DNA from 2 places in the Ruoffia sp. FAM 26254 genome. Region 1 is predicted to be linked to the other one. Evidence: a T-box and tRNA genes for the amino acid it is inferred to sense, from the RefSeq annotation. Region 1 holds a T-box; the other holds one or more tRNA genes.
The links. A T-box is a leader RNA that pairs with one kind of tRNA and senses whether it is charged. The one in region 1 lies ahead of ileS (isoleucine--tRNA ligase), so its partner is inferred to be a tRNA-Ile.
Positions count from the first base shown of each region.

Region 1 (17,772 bases):
CCATTGACAATGCAAAAGTTGTATTAGCAGAAGAGATAGAAGTAGGTAAAGTAACTTTTATTCATCGTAATTTTAGAGAAATCGAGCAAGGTTTAGCAGAATATAATATTGATTATGTTGACGGTATTTATTATGACTTAGGGGTTTCATCTCCACAATTAGATATTGCTGAACGTGGTTTTAGTTACCATCAAGAAGCACGTTTAGATATGAGAATGGATCAAACTCAAGAACTTAGTGCTTACGAAGTTGTGAATGAGTGGGATTTCAATGATTTAATAAGAATTATTAGTCGTTATGGGGAAGAGAAGTTTGCGAAGAGAATTACTCGAGCCATTGAATCAGAAAGAGAAAAAGCACCGATTGAAACGACAACACAATTAAGTGAAATTGTGAAGTTAGCTATACCGGCTGCAACTAGAAGAACAGGTGGACATCCTGCTAAACGAACTTTTCAGGCAATTCGTATCGCTGTGAATGATGAATTAGGCGCACTCGAGGAATCACTGGAAGCAGGGTTGAAATTATTAAAAGTTGGTGGACGTATGAGTGTTATCTCATTCCACTCTTTAGAAGACCGTTTAGTCAAACAGTTATATAGAGAGAAGTCAACGCCACCAGAAACACCACCTAATTTACCAGTACTGCCAGCAGAGCAACAACCGGAATATAAGTTTATTAACCGAAAACCAGTTACTGCTGACTCTGAAGAATTAGAACATAATAATCGAGCTCGAAGTGCAAAACTTAGAGTCATCGAACGTACGACAATTAAAGAATAGATTTAAAGGATTTAGGAGGCCTCGGATGTCAGAACTATTAGAAAAGGCAAATTATAATGAAGAGCAATATTTTGAACGGAAATTAGGAAATCATTATGATAATTCTCAATCTGTTGCCTCGCCAAACTATAGTGTACCAGCAAGTGATCAACCATTTGAAGAACAAGAAAATAATGTTTCCAAAAAGAAAAGAAAGCTATCTAAATTTGAAACAATCTGGTTATCTCTTTGTAGTATAATAGCCGTTGGAGCAATCATGGCTAGTTTCTTTATTAGAGTGGATATTATTGAGCAACAACGTTCAATCAATAATTTAGAAGATTCTATTACAGAATACCGTTCTAATACTGATATTTTAAATAGTCAAATTACTGACCAATTCAATTATCAACAAATTAAAGAAGCAGCGGATAGCAACAATATGACTATTGAGAAAGACAGAGTTAGGACTGTTGAGAGATGAGCGAAAAACAAAGCAATCATTCTAATTTAAATATATTATTATTAATAGGCGTCGCAGCTATAACATTTATTTTGTTAGGTGCACGCTTCTTTCAATTAAACGTAACACAGTCTTCGCATGGTGAGGATTTAGTAGAATATATCGAAGATTCACAAGACCCAAGAAGTAGTATCATCGAAGCAAAACGTGGCACGATTTATGACATTAAAGGTCAGCCGATTGCGATTGATACTACTTCTTATTCCATGTATGCAGTATTGCAAGGGGGTAATGGCTACGACGCAGTTGAAGACAGGGATTACACTGCTAAAGTATTAAGTAATTATATTGATATGACCCGTGATGAGGTCTTGGATATACTATTAAACTATGAGGCGATTCAAGTTGAATTTGGTACAGCGGGTAGTAATATGAGTCAAGAAACTCGCGATGCCATTGAAGAAGAGGATTTACCAGGAGTTTATTTTGTAAGTCAAAGTTCCAGACAATACGTGAACGATTACTTCAGTTCACATCTGATAGGCTATGCGTCGAAGCAAGAACAGAATAATTCTTGGATGCCGACAGCGGATATCTTAACTGGGCAAATCGGAATTGAATCAGCTTATGATGCTGAATTAAGTGGGCAAAACACCATTGAAAATAATCCTGACCTGGTTGAAAGAACGCGAACATTATTGGGTGAAGATATTTATCTAACTTTAGATAGCCGACTCCAACATTATATGGAAGAGTTACTTGATTATTCATATAATAAGTATCAACCTGAAGAGATGAGTGCTTATTTGGTCGAAGTTGAGACTGGTAAGTTATTAACAGCTGCTCAAAGACCGACATTTAAGTTGAATACTCGTGAAGGAATTGAGACGCAATGGACCAACCAATTGGTTGAAGAAGTTTATGAGCCAGGTTCAACCATGAAGATATTAACACAAGGAACAGCTTATGATATGGGCGTTTATAAACCCGATGAATTAGTTGAGACCGGTTCAACAGAAATTGAAGATGTGACGGTTCGAGACTATAACTTGTACGGTTGGGGACCGATTACTTTTGATGAAGGATTATCTAGATCAAGTAATGTGACAATTGTCGAATTAATTCGCCGTATCGGCATAGATAAATGGACGACTCAATTATCTGAATTTGGTTTCGGTCAAACAACGGGATCAGGATTGGCAAATGAAGCAACAGGAACAGTAGAGTTTGATAATCCGGTTTCTGCAACCATGTCTGGTTTCGGACAAGGATTTGCGACAACACCCATTCAATTATTGCAAGCATTCACTTCGATTGCTAACGATGGGAAAATGATGAAAATTCAATACCTTAACGGCATTGGAGAGAATGATGAATTTCAACCAATTGAGGTTAATCAACCAATCTCAGAAGAAGCAGCTGACCATATCGTTGATTTAATGGTTAATACTGTGAATGAAGATTATGGTACAGCTCAAGAATATAGTGTGCCTGGCGTTCAGATAGCAGCTAAAACAGGTACGGCACAAATTGCCAATCCAGATGGCTTAGGTTATTTAGAAGGTGCCAATGATTATTATTTCTCAGTTGTTTCATTTTTCCCGGCCGAGGATCCGAAATATATGTTGTATTTCTCAATGAAACGACCAACCAATGATCATAATTTAATGGGATCGCAAATATTAGCTGAGATATTTAGACCTTTTGTGGAATATGTATCAGTTTATGAATAGAAAGTAGGACTACGATGGAACAAAAAGAATTAATAAACGTATTATATGATGCACATATAATTAATACGCAGTATTTAGAAACTGAAGTGTCTAGTTTAGTAAATGATACGCGTAAAGTAGAAAATAATTCATGCTTTATTGCTATCAAAGGCGAGAACTTTGATGGGCATCAAGCGATTGAAGACGTAATTAACAAGGGAGCAAAATTAATCATTGTTGAAGATTTGCCCCAAGAGCCAGAGCAACTTGATGCAACCATCGTGCAAGTAACATCAACTTTCCGTACTCAAGCGATACTTGCAAACCAATATTACAATGAACCGTCAACAAAGCTAAATGTTGTTGCGGTAACTGGGACTAATGGGAAGACAACAACGAGTAATATGATTAGTCAATTACTCGAAAGTCTCGATCGTAAGACAGGTGTGATTGGAACCTTGCATTATAAAGTAGGGGACAAATATTATCCTGCAGTAAATACAACACCGAATGCTTTAGAGATGCAGAGATTATTCAATGAAATGGTTGAAACAGGCTGTGAAGATGCTATCATTGAGGCGTCTTCTCACGCATTAGCTTTAGGACGCTTATCGTTTACTGATATTGATTGTGCCATCTTTACGAATTTAACACGAGAACATTTGGACTTCCATTCAACTATGGAAGGTTATGCAAATGCGAAAAGTCTTTTGTTTAGTCATTTAGGACAAAGTTTCCATAATGACCGACCAAGACTTGCAATATTAAATATGGATGATCCATACCATACGACGATGGCAGAAGTAACTAGTGCCGATATTGTGACATATAGTTTAGAGCATCCTCAAGCTACAGCTTATGCACATTCAATTACTGAGAAAAATGGTAAGACTGAATTTATTATTGATTACAAAAAAGAGTCATTTACAGTAGAAATACCGATGCGTGGATCTTACAACGTTTCGAATTATTTGGCAGCATTTTTAACATTGAGTAAATATTACCAATATACAATAGATGATATTCTGAAAGCGACTCAAGATTTTACTGGTGTCACTGGACGTATGCAAGTTGTTGATGAAGGACAAGATTTCGAAGTGATTGTTGACTTTGCACATTCACCCGATGCACTTGAACGAGTAATGCAAGAACTCATTGAACATAAAACAGATGATCAAAAACTCATTGCCTTGATGGGACATAGTGGCGGAAACCGCGATAGTGGGATGCGGAAACCATTAGGAGATATCTTATTTAAGTATGCGGATGAAATTGTATTCACTGCTGACAATCCAAGGTTTGAGCCAGTAGAAAAAATTGTCAATGAAATGATTGGTTTACATCATAATGATAATAAACCTTATTCAATTATAAAAGATAGAGTAGTAGCAGTACAACAAGCCATTGACATTGCTCAAAAAAATGATATTGTCTTATTCGCGGGTAAAGGTGGAGAACCTTACCAAGTCATTGGAAACGACAATATACCTTACGATGAAGTGCAAACAGTTATTGATGCTATCCATCGTAAACAGTTATAAAAACTAAGGAGTGAACGAAAAATTGAATATTATCTTACCAATCGTGACTAGTTTTTTATTAACAGTCATTGCGATGCCTTTTTTCATCCAATACTTTAATAAAAAGAAACTAGGTCAAACAACACGGGAAGATGGCCCATTATGGCATGAAGTAAAAACTGGGACACCAACTATGGGAGGAACAGTATTTATCCTAGCTATTTTATTTGCGATGTTAATCTTTGGCTTTATCCAAACGTCTTACTCAGGTGAGTTCTGGATGATTTGGCTAGCGTTCTTATTATTTGGAGCCATTGGTTTTATTGATGATTTTATAAGTATTTTCAAAAAAAGAAATGAAGGGTTAACTGCTAAACAGAAGTTTTTAACACAATTATTATTTGCTTTTGTTATTGCATTAATTGCCATGGTAACAAATCAACATATTTTCATACCATTTTTTGGTTTTGAAATCTCTAACATTCTGTTAGTAGGATTATTCATGTTTATCTGGATTACTGGCTTTTCAAATGCAGTGAATTTAACGGACGGTTTAGATGGTTTAGCGACCGGCTTAAATATTATTGCGTATGGCGCGTATTACTTTATCGCCGCAGCTGAAGGGAACTCAACTGTAGCAACAGCTTCATTGATTGTAGTTGGATCGTTAGTTGGATTTTTAATCTTTAATCGTAAACCAGCGAAGATTTTTATGGGGGACGTTGGTTCACTTGCCTTAGGAGCAGGACTGGCAGTGATGTCATCCGTACTTAATAATCCATGGAGTTTATTAATTATTGGTTTTGTCTTTGTAGTTGAAACAGTAAGTGTTATGCTTCAAGTATTATCCTTCAAGACTCGAGGAAAAAGAATATTTAAGATGGCACCAATTCACCACCATTTCGAAATGCTTGGTTGGAGTGAATCAAAAGTGGTAAATGTATTTTGGGCTGTCGGATTAATTAGTGCATTGATTGCATTATTTATCTTTTAATAGGGAGCGATTTTTAGAATGGGAACGAACGAGAATTTATCAGACAAAGAAATACTAGTGTTAGGCTACGCAAGAACAGGGAAAAGTGTAGCTGAGTTCCTAGTTAAACAACAAGCAAATGTAACGATTAATGACCGAGGGGATCTATCACAAGACCCGTCGGTTACTTTGCTTTTAGAAGATGGCGTCCAAATCGTCGATGGTGGGCATCCTTTAGAACTCTTTGATAAGTATTTTGATATGATTATCAAAAACCCCGGGATTCCTTATTCAATTCCTTTTTTACAAAAAGCGATTGAAAAAAACATCCCAATTTATACAGATGTTGAGCTTGCTTCAAGATTTAGTAAGGCATCGATCATAGGTATTACAGGTAGTAATGGTAAAACAACGACAACAAGTTTACTGAGAGAATTATTAACTGAAAGAGAAAAAGGGAATGCTTACCTTGCTGGAAATATTGGCATCCCAACTTTAGATGTTATTGATCAAGCGACAAAAGATGATGACATCGTCATGGAATTATCTAGTTTCCAATTAGCTGGAACTGAACAATTTCACGCTGAAATTGCGGTCATTACCAATATTTATGAAGCTCATTTGGACTATCATCGTACACGTGAAGAATATGCCAAAGCCAAATTAAAGATTTTAGCCAATCAAACACAGGATGACCAAATCGTATATCGTTATGATAATGCTGAATTACATCATTGGGTTAAAGAATTTAAAGGGCAACTTATTCCATTCTCAATTGAAATAATCGATGAGTTTGTCCGATCGCATGGTGCTTATGTTGAAGGTGAATGGATATACTTTAAAGAAGAGCAAATTATACCATTATCAGATATTCAAATTCCTGGTAGCCATAATGTCGAGAATGTCCTAGCGGCTGTGGCAGTTGCAAAAATAAAAGGCATTTCGAACCAAGAAATTTCTAACATAGTCAGAGAGTACAAAGGGATGCGTCATAGAATTCAGCCGGTAGCTAATGTCAGTGGACGAAGTTTCTACAATGATTCAAAAGCTACCAATATTACCGCTACGATTACTGCTTTAAATAGTTTCAAGCAACCCATTCGATTTATTGGTGGTGGCTTAGATCGTGGTAATGAATTTGATGAGTTAATACCCTTTCTTAAGAACGTATCAGGAGCTTATCTTTACGGTGAAACCAAAGACAAAATGGCAAAAGCCTTTAAAGCTGCGGGCGTTAACTCGATTGAAATTTTTGATGATTTAGTAGAAGCTACATCAAAAGCTTACCGTGAAGCAAGACAAGGTGAAGTCGTCTTATTATCACCAAGCTGTGCGAGCTGGGATCAATATCAAAACTTTGAAATTCGTGGTGACGTTTATATCGATACCATTGAACAATTATTACTAGAAGAACCATATACGGATGAATAGGAGTATCATATTATGAAAATCAATCGAATCATCTTATCTGGTGGAGGGACTGGGGGACATATTTATCCAGCTCTTGCAATCTATAATCGAATGAAAGAACTCAATCCGGACTTAGAATGTTTATACATCGGTACAGACAAAGGTCTCGAAGCAAGTATTGTTCCAAAAGCGAATATTGACTTTAAATCCATTGAAATATCTGGTTTAAAACGCAGTTTATCGCTAGATAATATTAAAGTCGCTTGGCAAATGTTAACGAGCACACAAAAAGCGAAGAAATTAATCAAAGAATTTCAACCTGAATTAGTCATTGGAACTGGCGGTTTCGTATGTGCACCTGTCCTTTATGGGGCAACTCAATTAGGTATTCCGACACTGATTCATGAACAAAATAGTGTCGCAGGAGTAACTAATAAATTCTTAAGTCGCTTTGTAGATAAAGTTGCGACGTCTTTTTATGAAGTTGAGAATGACTTTGCAAAAGTCAGTCAAAAAGTGGCATTTACTGGAAACCCAAGAGGACAAGAAGTAACAAACTATGCTAAAGATGAGCATATTCTATCAAAAAATTATGGCTTTAATGATCAATTACCAACGGTACTAATATTTGGAGGTAGTCGTGGTGCGCCAGCTATTAATAAAGCAGCTGTAGAATCCATCGAAGACTTTGCTAAGAAAGAGTACCAGGTAATTATTGGGACAGGTTCAGTTCATCATTCAGAATGGATGAATTATATAGAAGACAACCAGATTAAAATACCTAATAATGTTAAAATAGTTCCATACATTGATAACATGCCAGCACTATTTCAAAGAATTGATCTAGTCGTTTGCAGAAGTGGTGCAACGACCTTAGCAGAATTGACAACACTTGGACTTCCTAGTATTTTAATTCCTAGTCCATATGTTACGAATAATCATCAAGAGATGAATGCCATAGCATTAGTGAATAATCAGGCTGCTGAAATGATAAAAGAAAGTCAACTTGACTCAAGTCAATTAGTTCATACGATTGACCGAATGATACTAGATCAAACAGCATTAAATGAAATGGCAGAAAATGCTAAAAAATTAGGTACGCCACATGCAATAGATGATATTATTAAATTAGTTGAATCTATTTAATAAATAATTAAGACTAAATATTTTCGAGGAGGTGAAAGCTATGAGTAATAATGAGCGGCGAGGAAATTATCGAACAGGGCCTCAAAATACGCCAAATAATCGGAAATCAAACAGTCCTGAAACAAGGCAATCTAGACCGGTAAACGAACCATCTCAACCGATTCGTGGAAACTATCGCATCGATAGTAATGGAAATCCGATTATACCAAAGCAAAGCGGCATAACAAATCGCGATGAACTTGAGCAAGATTATTTCAGTCGGACTCAACATACACAAGCTGAAGGGAACCGGAACCGAGAAGAACAGTATCAACCGAATCAAGTTATTCATCCGATACCTCCTCAGTCAGGTCCTGTTCAACAGCGACGAGTATATCAAATGGATGAGTACAGACGCGATCAGAATGAATCTAATAGTCGTGCGAATCAACCAAATAGTCGAAACTTTGACGAACCCCAATCAAACACTCGTGAGAGAGCAACTAGACAGCAAAATCAGAATTTGAATCAAAGGCGAAATCAAAATCTGAACAGAAATCAGAACTTTAATCGAAATTACTCTGGCAATAAACCTTCTCGAAGAAACCAACCTCAAGGTAGTCGAACCAATTGGTATTATAACTTGCACCAAAAGGTCAATAGACAGATGAACAAGAGTTCTAATGCGACCCTGCCAGAGGGTAAGACTGTACTATTTGCGGTTTTTGCATTAATATACCTAACAATGCTAGTGACGGGTTGGAAATTAATGCCGTTTAATAAAGTGAATAATTTAGTCGTCACGGGAACCGAGCTTGTTCCGAAAACGTTTGTAAAAGGATCGTCTCGAATATATAAATTCGATGAAGTAGATGAAGTAATGAGCCAAAGACAAGAGATTGAAGCGACAATTAAAGAGGAAAATCCTTTAATTGAAAGTGTCGTATTTAATCGACCTGATTGGAAACAATTAGAAATTAATGTCGTCGAACATGACCTTGTGGGGTTAATTAACCAAGATGGTTACCATCCAGTCTTGAATAACGGTGAGATTCTGAATGTATCCGGAAACCAAGAATTAGCAAATATAGCCAATGAAGCATTACCAGAATTAATCGGCTTCGATACAAGTGGTAAACTGACGGAAGTTGCACAAGGTTTACGTCAAATTGATCCAAATATATTAGCTATGATGGAGACCGTTACTTCCGCTGATGACGAAAATAAACCGAACGCCATAGTTGTTGAAATGGAAGATGGAAATACCATAAATGCCATAATTTCGACTTTTGCTCAAAAAGTACAATATTATCCGGATATTATAAGACAATTAGACGGGCAAACCGGAGTGATTAATTTTGAAGTCGGTGCATACTTCACACCAGCAGAAAATTCTGCTAATAGTGTCAAACTTGATAATAATTAAGATAAGTTATATGTAATTATTTTTACATTTATCTTTTTTTCTTCTATTAAAATGAAGTTTGTGCTAATATAGGTAATGTGAAATTGAAGAAAATTAAACAAAATATAGAAAAATAATTAGCCAGAAGGGGGTTAATACCTAAATGAGAAATCAAGAAATTTTTGTTAGTTTAGATATTGGTACGACCTCAATTAAAGTCGTTGTCGCTGAGTATATTAATGGAAATATTAATATTATCGGTGTGGGAAATGAAAAATCACGTGGATTGAGTCGTGGGGTTATCGTCGATATAGATGATACAGTCAACTCGATTCAAAGAGCCATTTCTCAAGCAGAACGCAAAGCAAATGTAAAAATTAACGAAGTGATCGTTGGTGTTCCAAGTAATCAAATTATGGTAGAAGATTGCCACGGTATGATTGCTGTTGCCAGCGATAATAGAGAAATAACAGCCCTAGACGTTGAGAATGTAATCAATGCAGCTAAAGTTCGTTCAGTTCCTCCTGAAAGAGAGATTATTTCAATTATTCCTGAAGAATTTATCGTCGATGGATTCAATGGAATTAAAGATCCAAGAGGAATGATCGGGGTTCGCCTAGAACTTTATGCGCGCTTAATTACTGGACCTAGAACAATCATCCATAATATTCGACGCTGTGTTCAAAAAGCAGGTTTATCAATCAGTGAACTTGTCGTTCAACCAGAAGCAATTGCATCCGTAGCCTTATCAGCAGATGAGCGAGAGTTCGGAACAGTGGTTGTTGATATGGGTGGTGGCCAATCAAGTGCATCAATTATGTACGACGGCCAAATGAAATATTCATTCGTGGATCAAGAGGGTGGAGATTTCGTTACAAAAGATATCTCAGTTATTCTAAACACGTCACTTGATTCTGCTGAACGAATCAAACGTGAATATGGCTTTGCTATCGCAAGTCAAACTACTGACGATGAGTACTTCCCAGTTGAAACAGTTGGAAAGAAAGAACCTGTCCGGGTAGATGAACATTATCTTGCTGAAATCATCGAAGCGCGTTTAGTGCAAATCTTTGAAACATTATATGAAGAATTGAATCGTGTCGATGGACTTGATTTACCTGGAGGGTATGTCCTGACAGGTGGAGCTGTGTCTTTACCAGGGGTCTTAGATTTGGCTAAACGATACTTTGGAAGCAAAGTTCGCTTATTTATTCCTGAAGAAATGGGAATGCGTAATCCAATCTATACAACAAGCCTTGGAATGATCGAATATGCTGCAAATCTTGATGATGTGCATCGAATTGCTCAAGGAACTTTTGCAGTTCCTTCACAAGCTGCCCCAAGACAATCTATGCCGCCACAAGGTGGACAAAGACGTCCGGCACCATCTAGTGGCCGTAACCAAGGGCAAGCGGCACGAGGTCAACAATCAGGTGACTTGTTCGGCGGTCAACGTCGTCAACCAGCTAACGAGACAAACCAAATGGCAAACGACCAACGCACGATGCCAGACACTATGCCTAGTTCAAATCAACAAGATGATTATCAACAATATAATTCATTTGATGACGACTATCGTTATGAAGATGCGGCATACTATGATGACTATTCGCAAGATGAAGAAGCGAATAACTATTCAGAGCCTGTTACTGATCAAAGTAATGGGAATGGCATAACGGCAAAAGTCCGTGACTTTTTCCAAACATTTTTTGATTAAGACTTGATAGATAAACAGGAGGAATATAAATGGAATTATCATTCGATTCAACAATGGGATATGAAGGCGCAGTAATTAAAGTAATTGGTGTAGGTGGTGCAGGTGGAAATGCCGTTAATCGTATGATTAAAGATGAAGTTCAAGGTGTTGAATTCATTGTTGCAAATACGGATACTCAAGCATTACAAGGTTCAGATGCTGAAATCAAAATCCAATTAGGCCCAAAAGTAACTAAAGGGTTAGGTGCAGGTTCATTACCTGAAATTGGACTTAAAGCAGCTGAAGAAAGTGAAGAGCAAATTCGCGAAGTACTAGAAGGAGCAGACTTAGTGTTTGTTACTGCTGGTATGGGTGGAGGTACTGGTACTGGTGCTGCACCGGTCGTGGCTAAGATTGCTAAAGACTTAGGCGCTTTAACTGTAGGTGTTGTAACGCGTCCATTTACTTTTGAAGGACCAAAACGTGGACGCTTTGCAGCTGAAGGATTGAAAAACTTAAAAGACGCGGTTGATACATTAGTAATTATCTCAAACAACCGTTTATTAGAAATTGTAGACCGTAAAACTCCAATGTTAGAAGCATTCAGTGAAGCAGATAATGTTTTACGTCAAGGTGTACAAGGTATCTCTGATTTAATTACAGCACCAGGTTACGTAAACTTAGACTTTGCTGACGTGAAAACTGTAATGAAGGATCAAGGAACTGCATTAATGGGTGTAGGCCAATCTTCAGGTGAGAACCGTACGGCTGAAGCAACTAAGAAAGCTATCTCATCACCATTATTAGAAGTATCTATTGATGGTGCAGAACAAATCTTATTAAACATTACAGGTGGAGAAGACTTAAGCTTGTTCGAAGCACAAGATGCAAGTGATATTGTTGCCAATGCATCAAGTGGTGATGTAAACATTATCTTCGGTACGTCAATCAATAATGATTTAGGTGACGAAGTTATTGTTACTGTAATCGCAACTGGTATTGAGAATGAGAAGACTGATCGTAATAAAATGAGCACACCACCAAGACGCTCATTCAATACACCGTCATCTTCAGCAGAATCAACTCAACCAGCTCAAAGTCTACAACAACCAGATTCACCAAGCCAATCAAACGAACCAACACCACGTCGTCAACAAAAGCGTGATTTATTCAGTGATTGGGACATAAATAGAGAAACAAACACACGTGACGTTGATACAACTGAAGCAGACTCTAAACCTAAACGTCAATTTGAACGTCCAAATACGGATGGATCTGGAAGTCGTCAAAGTGAAGTAAATGATTCAGATGAATTAGATACGCCACCATTTTTCCGTAAACGTCATCGTTAATAAAGAGTTAGGATGCTAAGGCATCAAAATAATAGAGGAATCAGTATTGGTTCCTCTTTTTATTTATCAATAAGTAAAAATTTATGTTATAATTCATAAGATAAGAATTTAAGGGAGTGTTATAGTTGGGCCTTTTGAGCTTAGTTTCTAATTTATTTCAGGCATATACACTGGTTTTAGTCGTATACGCACTACTATCATGGTTACCAGGTGCCCGTGAAAGTGCCTTAGGACAATTTATTGTTAAATTAGCACGACCATATTTGGATATATTTGATCGATTCATCCCGCCATTAGGGGGCATTAGTTTCAATGTTATTATTGCGATTTTTGTTTTACGATTTATCCGAGATGGTTTAATCTGGATATTGGCAGCAATATTATTTTAAAAATGTGGTGAATTAAATGTCAGATGATATATATCAACATTATCGACCCGAAGAGCAACCGTTTATTGATAAAGTATTCGGTTGGATAGATCAAGTAGATTTAACTTATGCGCCTTATACAACTGTATTTTTAACCCCGCGAGAGAAGATGATTGTTGAACAACTTGTCGCAAGCCGAGATGAGATTTCAGTTATTTTCAGAGGTGGTTATGAAGGTGCGGAACGTAAACAAGCCTGTATTTATCCGCAGTATTATGAACCGAATGATGAAGATTTTACGATCGTTCTATTCAACATTAAGTATCCAGAAAAATTTGGAAATTTAACGCATGGTAGAATTCTTGGAACTTTTATTTCAACTGGAATTGAAAGAGAGCGCATTGGGGATATTATTACAGATGGAACGAATTGGCATGCACTCGTTGATGCATCAATTAGTGACTATTTGAAAACTCAAGTGACTAAAATCGCGAATGTTGGAGTTCAATTGGAAGAGTTATCATTTGATGATATATTAACCTCACAAGAACAATGGGAAGTAAAGCATGTAATTTCTAGCTCTTTACGGCTTGACACTTTATTAAGCAAAGTCTATAATTTTTCTAGACAGCGTGCGAAAAATTCAGTCTCACAAGGTGATGTGAAAGTGAATTTCGTTCCAATGGAGAGACCTGACGTTGAGATTGGTATCAATGATATCATTTCATTACGTAAGTTTGGACGCTTCTGGATCAATGATATTGAGGGTATGACTAAGAAAGATAATTATCGATTAAACGTCAATGTACTTTTAAAGTAAATTACATAACTTGAATATATTTGAAAGGATTTGTAAATTCATGGTATTAACACCTAACGAAATATTAAATAAAGAATTTAATTCGAAGTTTCGCGGATATGACTCAGATCAGGTTAATGATTATTTAGATATAATTGTTGCGGACTTTGAAAAGATGATTGCGGAGAACAACGAACTTAAGAAAGACTTAGCAGCATCAAAAGAAAAAAATGAGTACTTTGCACAATTGCAAGACTCATTAAACAGTTCGATTGTAGTCGCTCAAGAAGCAGCAGATCGCTTGAAACAAAACGCTCGTAAAGAAGCAGAACTTATCTTATTCGAAGCTGAAAGAGAAGCGGATCGTATGATTAATAACGCGTCTGATACAGCTAAAAATATTGTTACTGAATCTGATGCATTACGTCGCTCAAGCAAATCTTACCGCACTAAATTAGAGCAAATGATTCGCCAACAACTTGAAGTTGTAACGAGTGAAGAGTATCATAGATTATTTGATGAAGAGATTGAATCACAATTTAATCCTGATCACTTCCATGAAGCAACAAATCAACGTGTAAATCAACGCGTAGATCGACTTGAAGAAGAGAACAGTGCTGATTTTAATGCAGCGCATGAAATTACAAATGATCGCTTTGTTGAAGAAGAAATCAAAAACGCGCCAGCACCTACTCCAGAAGTAGATTATCCGGCAACTATTGGTGTAGCTGATCATGAAGATACTGAAGCGACACGAGTTGATTTAAATCTTGATGAGTTATTAAATAATGTTGAGCCAGAAGAGCAAGAAGTTGATTCTAGACACGCAGAATTAGAAGCGATGATTGATGAAGAAGCACAAGCTGAAGCTGAACGCGAAAAACGTGCAGCTCAACGTCGTGAAAGTGTATTAGGACAAACAATTAGAATTGAATTACCAAAAGATTAATAAGAACAAGTTAATCATAGGATACTTTTAGCGAGTCAAGAGTGGTGAAAGCTTGGCAGTCCCTCCTTTGATTAATATCATCTTTGTGTTTGTTATGGTGAAAGTAAGTAATCATAACCGCTTAAATAGCGTTAACATGTAGAGTGAATAGGTCATCTTTAGAGATAACTTATTAATTTGGGTGGTACCGCGTTTATAACGTCCCTTTTTTAGGGGGCGTTTTTTATTTTTAATAAATCAATCAGATTGGAGATAATAATGAAACTAAAAGATACATTAAATTTAGGTAAAACAGATTTCGCCATGCGCGCAAATTTACCTACTAAAGAAGTAGAATTACAAAAAGAATGGGCAGACGCTGACATGTACGAGAAAATTCAAGAGAAAAATGAAGGACGTCCTTCATGGATCTTACATGATGGACCTCCGTATGCGAATGGTAAATTACATATGGGGCATGCATTAAATAAAGTAACTAAAGACTTTATTGTACGTTACCATTCTATGGCTGGATATAGCTCACCTTATGTTCCTGGTTGGGATACACATGGTTTACCAATCGAACAAGCCTTAGTTAATGCTGATGGCGTAGACCGTAAGAGTATGTCTGTCGCTGAATTCCGTAAATTATGTGAAGAGTATGCATTGAAACAAGTTGAAAATCAAAAAGAAGACTTTATGCGTTTAGGTGTGACTGGTGAATGGAATAATCCGTATTTAACTTTAAAACCCGAATATGAAGCTCAACAAATCCGTATCTTTGGTCAAATGGCTGAACGCGGATATATCTATAAAGGACTAAAACCAATTTACTGGTCACCTTCAAGTGAATCAACATTAGCTGAGGCAGAAGTTGAATATAAAGACGTTACGTCACCTTCTATTTTCGTTGCTTTCAAAGTAAAAGATGGCAAAGATGTCGTACCAGCAGATGCTGAGTTCGTTATCTGGACAACGACACCATGGACATTACCATCAAACTTAGGATTATCTGTGAAAGCAGATGCTAAATATGTTTTAGTAAACGTAGATGGACGTAAATTTATAGTTGCAGAAGCTTTACTAGAAGCAGTTGCTAAGAAAATTGGATGGGAAGATTATTCAATCGAAGCAGAATATAAAGGGGAGCAATTTGACCGTTTAACTGCACAACATCCGTTCTATGACCGTGAATCATTAATAATGTTAGGTGACCACGTTGAATTAGATGCTGGTACTGGTGTCGTTCATACAGCACCTGGACACGGGGAAGATGACTACATTATTGGTCAAAAATATGGCTTAGATGTTCTTTCTCCAATTGATGACCGTGGACACTTCACAAATGAAGCACCTGGATATGAAGGAATGTTCTATCTTAAAGGGAATAAAGTCATCGTTGAAGAGATGCGTGAAACGGGAGCGTTACTGTTTGATGAGAAGTTTGAACATAGCTACCCACATGACTGGCGTACTAAGAAACCTGTTATTTATCGTGCAACACCACAATGGTTTGCATCAATTAATAAATTCCGTGAAGAGTTATTAAACTCAGTTGAAAATGATGTGAAATGGTACCATCCTTCGGGAGAACGTCGTATGTATAATATGATTCGTGACCGTGGTGACTGGGTAATTTCTCGTCAACGTGTATGGGGTGTGCCATTACCAATCTTCTATGCAGAAAATGGAGAGCCTATCTTAACAACTGAAACAGTTGAACACGTTGCTAAATTAGTTGAAGAGTTTGGATCAAACGTTTGGTTTGAAAGAGAACCTAAAGATTTATTACCTGAAGGATTCACTCATCCAGATAGTCCAAATGGTAAATTTACTAAAGAAAATGACATTATGGACGTATGGTTTGACTCAGGAACATCTTATGCTGGGGTATTACAAGTTCGTGAAGACCAAAAATTCCCTGCAGATATGTACTTAGAAGGATCAGACCAATACCGTGGATGGTTCAACTCAAGTTTTACAACTTCAGTAGCTGTGAATGGTTTCCCACCGTACAAATCAGTTCTTTCTCAAGGATTTGTTATGGATGGAAAAGGTCAAAAAATGAGTAAATCAATCGGTAATGTTATTACACCTGAGGAGATTACAGAAGAATTAGGTGCAGATATCATCCGTCTATGGGTTTCAAGTGTGGATTATGAGAACGATGTACGTATCTCTAAAGACATCTTAAAACAAGTATCTGAATCATACCGTAAGATTCGTAACACAGTGCGCTTTATGTTATCAAACTTATTTGATTTCAATCCTGAAACAGATAAGATTGCTGAAAGTGATTTAGCAAAAGTTGATCAATATATTCTTGCTAAATATCGTATTTTAGTTAATGAAGTAACAAAAGCTTACGAAAATTATGAATTCTCTACTATCTTCAAGAAAGTAATTAATTTCATTACTGTTGATTTATCAGCGTTCTACTTAGACTTTGCAAAAGATGTCGTTTATATTGAAGCGGCAGAATCTAAAGCGCGTCGTGCAATGCAAACTGTTATTTATACAGTTCTTGAAGGTTTAATTCCATTATTATCACCAATCTTACTTCATACTATGGAAGAAGCTTGGAAAGAATTACCAGGAGCAGAAGGTTTTGTTCAATTACAAGACTTACCTAAATTCGAAGACGTTTCTCAAGACAAAGAAACTGTTAAAGAATGGGATGTCTTCTTCAAAGTGGAGTCAGCTGTTGCTAAAGGTTTAGAAAATGCAAAAAATGATGAAGAACACCCAATCAAGAAATCATTTGAAGCAAAAGCAACTGTCTATACAGATCAAGAGACAATTGATCAATTGAATGACTTAAGTGATCATTTAGACCAATTATTAATAGTATCTGGTTTAGAATTAAAATTAGCTGATGAAGCAGACGAATCAGTGGTTGATTATGACGGCTTTGGTGTTAAAGTTCAGCCGGCAGAAGGTCATACTTGTGACCGTTGTCGTGCGGTAAGACCAGAAGTTGGAACAATTGAGGCGGCACCAGAATTATGTCGCCGTTGTTTCTCAATCGTAGAATCACACTTCCCAGAGTATTTCGAGGAAGCAGCTGAATAATTAGAGTAGTTAAATTGCCCCACTAGACAGATTTTGTCTGGTGGGGTATTTCTATTTATCTAGAAATTATGTAAAATCTACCATTCATACTTGGCGTCTGTTATATTTAAATATGTAAAAGATGAGGTGAGTGTATGAAAGTGATTAAATATATATTATTAATCTTAAGTATGGGGCAATTTTTCCCT
Region 1 is NZ_JBGQQY010000010.1:43,730-61,501, forward strand. It holds gene rsmH (16S rRNA (cytosine(1402)-N(4))-methyltransferase RsmH) at 1-782, shown strand, start outside; gene ACEN3Z_RS04215 (hypothetical protein) at 808-1,245, shown strand; gene ACEN3Z_RS04220 (peptidoglycan D,D-transpeptidase FtsI family protein) at 1,242-2,957, shown strand; gene ACEN3Z_RS04225 (UDP-N-acetylmuramoyl-L-alanyl-D-glutamate--2,6-diaminopimelate ligase) at 2,972-4,477, shown strand; gene mraY (phospho-N-acetylmuramoyl-pentapeptide-transferase) at 4,551-5,450, shown strand; gene murD (UDP-N-acetylmuramoyl-L-alanine--D-glutamate ligase) at 5,469-6,860, shown strand; gene murG (undecaprenyldiphospho-muramoylpentapeptide beta-N-acetylglucosaminyltransferase) at 6,873-7,985, shown strand; gene ACEN3Z_RS04245 (cell division protein FtsQ/DivIB) at 8,026-9,390, shown strand; gene ftsA (cell division protein FtsA) at 9,533-11,086, shown strand; gene ftsZ (cell division protein FtsZ) at 11,116-12,417, shown strand; gene ACEN3Z_RS04260 (YggT family protein) at 12,543-12,806, shown strand; gene ACEN3Z_RS04265 (RNA-binding protein) at 12,823-13,605, shown strand; gene ACEN3Z_RS04270 (DivIVA domain-containing protein) at 13,646-14,533, shown strand; T-box leader at 14,521-14,742, shown strand; gene ileS (isoleucine--tRNA ligase) at 14,792-17,584, shown strand.

Region 2 (4,246 bases), on a different contig from region 1:
ATATGTAATAATAAAATAATGATAGCTAAGCTATCGAATTTTTTAGATGAAAGGTATAGTCAATGAAATTAATAACTCGTTTTTTACAAAATCCGTACGTTAAAATATTCGTTTCGCCCCTAGCATCCATACTATTTGGATTGATTCTAGGAGCTAGCCATACTGAATCCATTCGGTGGCTTCCAATGTTACTGTTGTTTCTAATTGTCGTGTTTGGTCAATTAATTGATCATTTCCTATATTTACGAATCGACAAACAAACACCAGAAGTAGCACCTAATGTCTTATTGTATGTACTTGAAGGTATATTGCTAATTAGTACCATTATCTTTATGTTTAACTCACACTGGATCATCAGTGTACTGCTCGTCTTTTATATTATATTCATTCATGTGCAGTATATGCCATTTAAGATGACAGGTACAATCTATCACTATTTATTATCAGTATTCTTTAATGGGTTCATGATGAATATCATCGCGTATAATTCACAAACATTTGCAGTAACACAAACATTTTTAATCAATACCATTCCAATTGTTTTTATGTTTATTGTTTTAAACTTAGAAGTATTTAATTTGAAGAGTATCATTATTAATTACAAACAAATAACCGTTTATCAACGGTTCCCAGTTATTAGTATAGTAGTTTGTGCCCTTGCATTATTAAGTGGGTTTTACTTCTCTCTACCATCTTCATCTTATTATATTGTTCAAATTCTATTTGTTTTACTAAGTGCCGTTACGATGTTACCTTTACTTGTTAAAACGCAACATGAAAAACAAACTCAGAACAAAATGAATTATATTCATGCAGTCACCTTAATATTCACATTATTATACAGTTTGAGTCAATTGTATTAAAAAAAGAACGAATGAAATGCTAAAAGTAAACTTTAGGCATTTTATTCGTTCTTTCTGTATTATAATTTATAAAGTGTTGTTGTCTTCTTTTTCACTTTCTTGACGACTTTCAGCCGCTTCATCAATTGTTTGATTTACACGAGCTTCAATTTCTTCTGATTCTTCATAAGCTTTAGTAGACTTATCACGAGCTTCTTCACGTTGCTCTTCACCTTCAGCAATTGCGTTTTGACGTAATTCTTCAGCTTTACGTGCAGCTTCTTCTTTTAATCGTTTTCCTTCATCTATAGCTTCTGTTAAGTTCTCATCTGCAGAAGTATGAACACTCTCACGAGTTTCACCTACTTGACGCTTTACATCTTCGACAGCTGAATCTGCTCGATCTTTGTAGTTTTCACGAATTTCATCAACATGACCACGACCAGACGCAACGGCTTGTTTAGCTTCACCTTCAACTTGTTGAGCGATCCCTTTTGCTTGAGTTTCGGCATCGTCAGTTGCTTTCCCAAACACTTCTTTAACTTTTCCAACAATTTCGTCTTTTTGACCTTCTAAGTTTTTCCATGTATCAGACATATCGTTACCTCCATTTAATTTGTTTATACTATTAATATAGCAAATTAAATGATTTTAAGCAATAATACCGCTTCCAAAAATTATAAGAAATGATATTGTTAATCATGTTGCTCCATTTATACTATAAAAATAACAACAATTCAAAAATAATAAAGGATTATATTAACTACAATTATATAAAATATCGTTGAAGTATCAAGAAATATTGTTGAATAATTATAAAAAATACTACGTCAGTAAATTGATAGTATTACATATTGTTATATAAAATTGCTTTTAGGATTTTACTTATTAATTTTCTAAAAAATATAGTTTTCAACAATAAATAGGATTGATAACATAAATTAAAATTGTCATCAACCCTATCTTTGTGTCTTCTAAAAGACGCAGATATTCGTTATATTTAAAGTCCCAACCAAAAAATAAGGAGAATATCTACTCATGAACCATTATATCCAAAAGAACTTTCCATTTTAAGACCAAAATATTACTATCGACACATACATTCAAAACACGTTCACATATCCAAGTATCACGAATAGCCAGATCGAAGGCATTAATAATAAAATTAAAGTGTTGAAACAAACCGCCTACGGCTATCGAAATTACAGCCATTTTAGAGACCGTAGTTTACTCATGACGCGATTATATGTCTCTCAGACAAATAAAAAAGATCAAGCAACAACTTATGCTGCTTGATCTTGATTAAAATGAGTCATCAACCCTATTTGACAAAGAGCCTATCATAAATACCAAGTAAACAAAAAAAGAACGCTAAGCGTTCTTTGAATAATTAAGCGGGTGACGAGAATCGAACTCGCGACAACAGCTTGGAAGGCTGTAGTTTTACCACTAAACTACACCCGCATAATATAACGGTCCGGACGGGATTTGAACCCGCGATCTCCTGCGTGACAGGCAGGCATGTTAACCCCTACACCACCGGACCAATGTATTTTAATTTTAAAATCAATAAGGAGGATAAGGGATTCGAACCCTTGCGCGCTTTTACACGCCTGACGGTTTTCAAGACCGTTCCCTTCAGCCGGACTTGGGTAATCCTCCGTTATGAAAGTAAAATTAATGATCCGTACGGGACTCGAACCCGTGTTACCGCCGTGAAAGGGCGGTGTCTTAACCGCTTGACCAACGGACCAACACAATATAAATATTAATTTTTAGCAATAATACGAATATAAAACTTACGGAGAAGGAGGGATTTGAACCCTCGCGCCGGCAAAACCGACCTACACCCTTAGCAGGGGCGCCTCTTCAGCCACTTGAGTACTTCCCCAAATCCAAAATTTTATAGTTTTAATATCACTAATGGGCCTGAGTGGATTCGAACCACCGACCTCACCCTTATCAGGGGTGCGCTCTAACCAACTGAGCTACAGGCCCGTATGAAATTAAAAGCGGGTGACGAGAATCGAACTCGCGACAACAGCTTGGAAGGCTGTAGTTTTACCACTAAACTACACCCGCATAATTAAATAAATAGTTAAGTTTAGTATTAAGTTAAAATTGCGGGGGTAGGATTCGAACCTACGACCTTCGGGTTATGAGCCCGACGAGATGCCAGCTTCTCCACCCCGCGATAATTTTAAAAGGAGGATAAGGGATTCGAACCCTTGCGCGCTTTTACACGCCTGACGGTTTTCAAGACCGTTCCCTTCAGCCGGACTTGGGTAATCCTCCATAAATTTAATTATTAATTTTTTAACGGTCTTCAATGGACCTTGTAGGACTCGAACCTACGACCGGACGGTTATGAGCCGTCTGCTCTAACCAACTGAGCTAAAGGTCCTATATAGCGGCGAAGGGGATCGAACCCATGACCTCCCGGGTATGAACCGGACGCTCTAGCCAGCTGAGCTACACCGCCTTTATAAAATATTAATGGAGAATAGCGGGATCGAACCGCTGACCTCCTGCGTGCAAGGCAGGCGCTCTCCCAGCTGAGCTAATCCCCCATAATATCAATCGGGAAGACAGGATTCGAACCTGCGACCCCTTGGTCCCAAACCAAGTGCTCTACCAAGCTGAGCTACTTCCCGAAATGAAACGCACCCTGTAGGAGTCGAACCTACAACCGCCTGATTCGTAGTCAGGTACTCTATCCAATTGAGCTAAGGGTGCTCTTTTTTATTATTTTAACACATAACTAAGTGTTATGCCGAGGGCCGGAATCGAACCGGCACGGTAGTCACCCACCGCAGGATTTTAAGTCCTGTGCGTCTGCCAGTTCCGCCACCCCGGCAATATGCCGAATTTACTTCTCTTGGCAAAGCGGAAAACGGGGTTCGAACCCGCGACCCCCACCTTGGCAAGGTGGTGCTCTACCACTGAGCTATTTCCGCGTTGATGCCGGCTAAAGGAGTTGAACCCTCGACCCTCTGATTACAAATCAGATGCTCTACCAACTGAGCTAAGCCGGCTTATTAAGTTAAATGCGGGTGAAGGGACTTGAACCCCCACGCCCGAAGGCGCTAGATCCTAAATCTAGTGCGTCTGCCAATTCCGCCACACCCGCGTTTGTCTCTTTATAAGAGAATGAGTCGTACAGGGATCGAACCTGTGACCCTCTGATTAAAAGTCAGATGCTCTACCAACTGAGCTAACGACTCTTGAGACATGGAGGATGACGGGATCGAACCGCCGACATCCTGCTTGTAAGGCAGACGCTCTCCCAGCTGAGCTAATCCTCCAAATATAAACAATGCATGGCAACGACCTACTCTCACAGGACCAAAGGTCCAACTACCATCGGCGCTAAGAAGCTTAACTGCTGTGTTCGGCATGGGAAC
Region 2 is NZ_JBGQQY010000072.1:3,900-8,145, forward strand. It holds gene ACEN3Z_RS11210 (hypothetical protein) at 63-863, shown strand; gene ACEN3Z_RS11215 (CsbD family protein) at 930-1,439, opposite strand; partial or broken gene ACEN3Z_RS11220 (transposase) at 1,941-2,138, shown strand; tRNA gene ACEN3Z_RS11225 (tRNA-Gly) at 2,236-2,306, opposite strand; tRNA gene ACEN3Z_RS11230 (tRNA-Asp) at 2,316-2,388, opposite strand; tRNA gene ACEN3Z_RS11235 (tRNA-Ser) at 2,415-2,504, opposite strand; tRNA gene ACEN3Z_RS11240 (tRNA-Glu) at 2,524-2,595, opposite strand; tRNA gene ACEN3Z_RS11245 (tRNA-Ser) at 2,645-2,733, opposite strand; tRNA gene ACEN3Z_RS11250 (tRNA-Ile) at 2,767-2,840, opposite strand; tRNA gene ACEN3Z_RS11255 (tRNA-Gly) at 2,854-2,924, opposite strand; tRNA gene ACEN3Z_RS11260 (tRNA-Met) at 2,964-3,036, opposite strand; tRNA gene ACEN3Z_RS11265 (tRNA-Ser) at 3,048-3,137, opposite strand; tRNA gene ACEN3Z_RS11270 (tRNA-Ile) at 3,173-3,246, opposite strand; tRNA gene ACEN3Z_RS11275 (tRNA-Met) at 3,251-3,324, opposite strand; tRNA gene ACEN3Z_RS11280 (tRNA-Ala) at 3,340-3,412, opposite strand; tRNA gene ACEN3Z_RS11285 (tRNA-Pro) at 3,423-3,496, opposite strand; tRNA gene ACEN3Z_RS11290 (tRNA-Arg) at 3,505-3,578, opposite strand; tRNA gene ACEN3Z_RS11295 (tRNA-Leu) at 3,614-3,699, opposite strand; tRNA gene ACEN3Z_RS11300 (tRNA-Gly) at 3,728-3,799, opposite strand; tRNA gene ACEN3Z_RS11305 (tRNA-Thr) at 3,805-3,877, opposite strand; tRNA gene ACEN3Z_RS11310 (tRNA-Leu) at 3,891-3,972, opposite strand; tRNA gene ACEN3Z_RS11315 (tRNA-Lys) at 3,994-4,066, opposite strand; tRNA gene ACEN3Z_RS11320 (tRNA-Val) at 4,075-4,147, opposite strand; partial or broken rRNA gene rrf (5S ribosomal RNA) at 4,161-4,246, opposite strand, start outside.
Region 2: it has a tRNA-Ile gene. The T-box ahead of ileS (isoleucine--tRNA ligase) is inferred to sense a tRNA for this amino acid. The anticodon was not compared.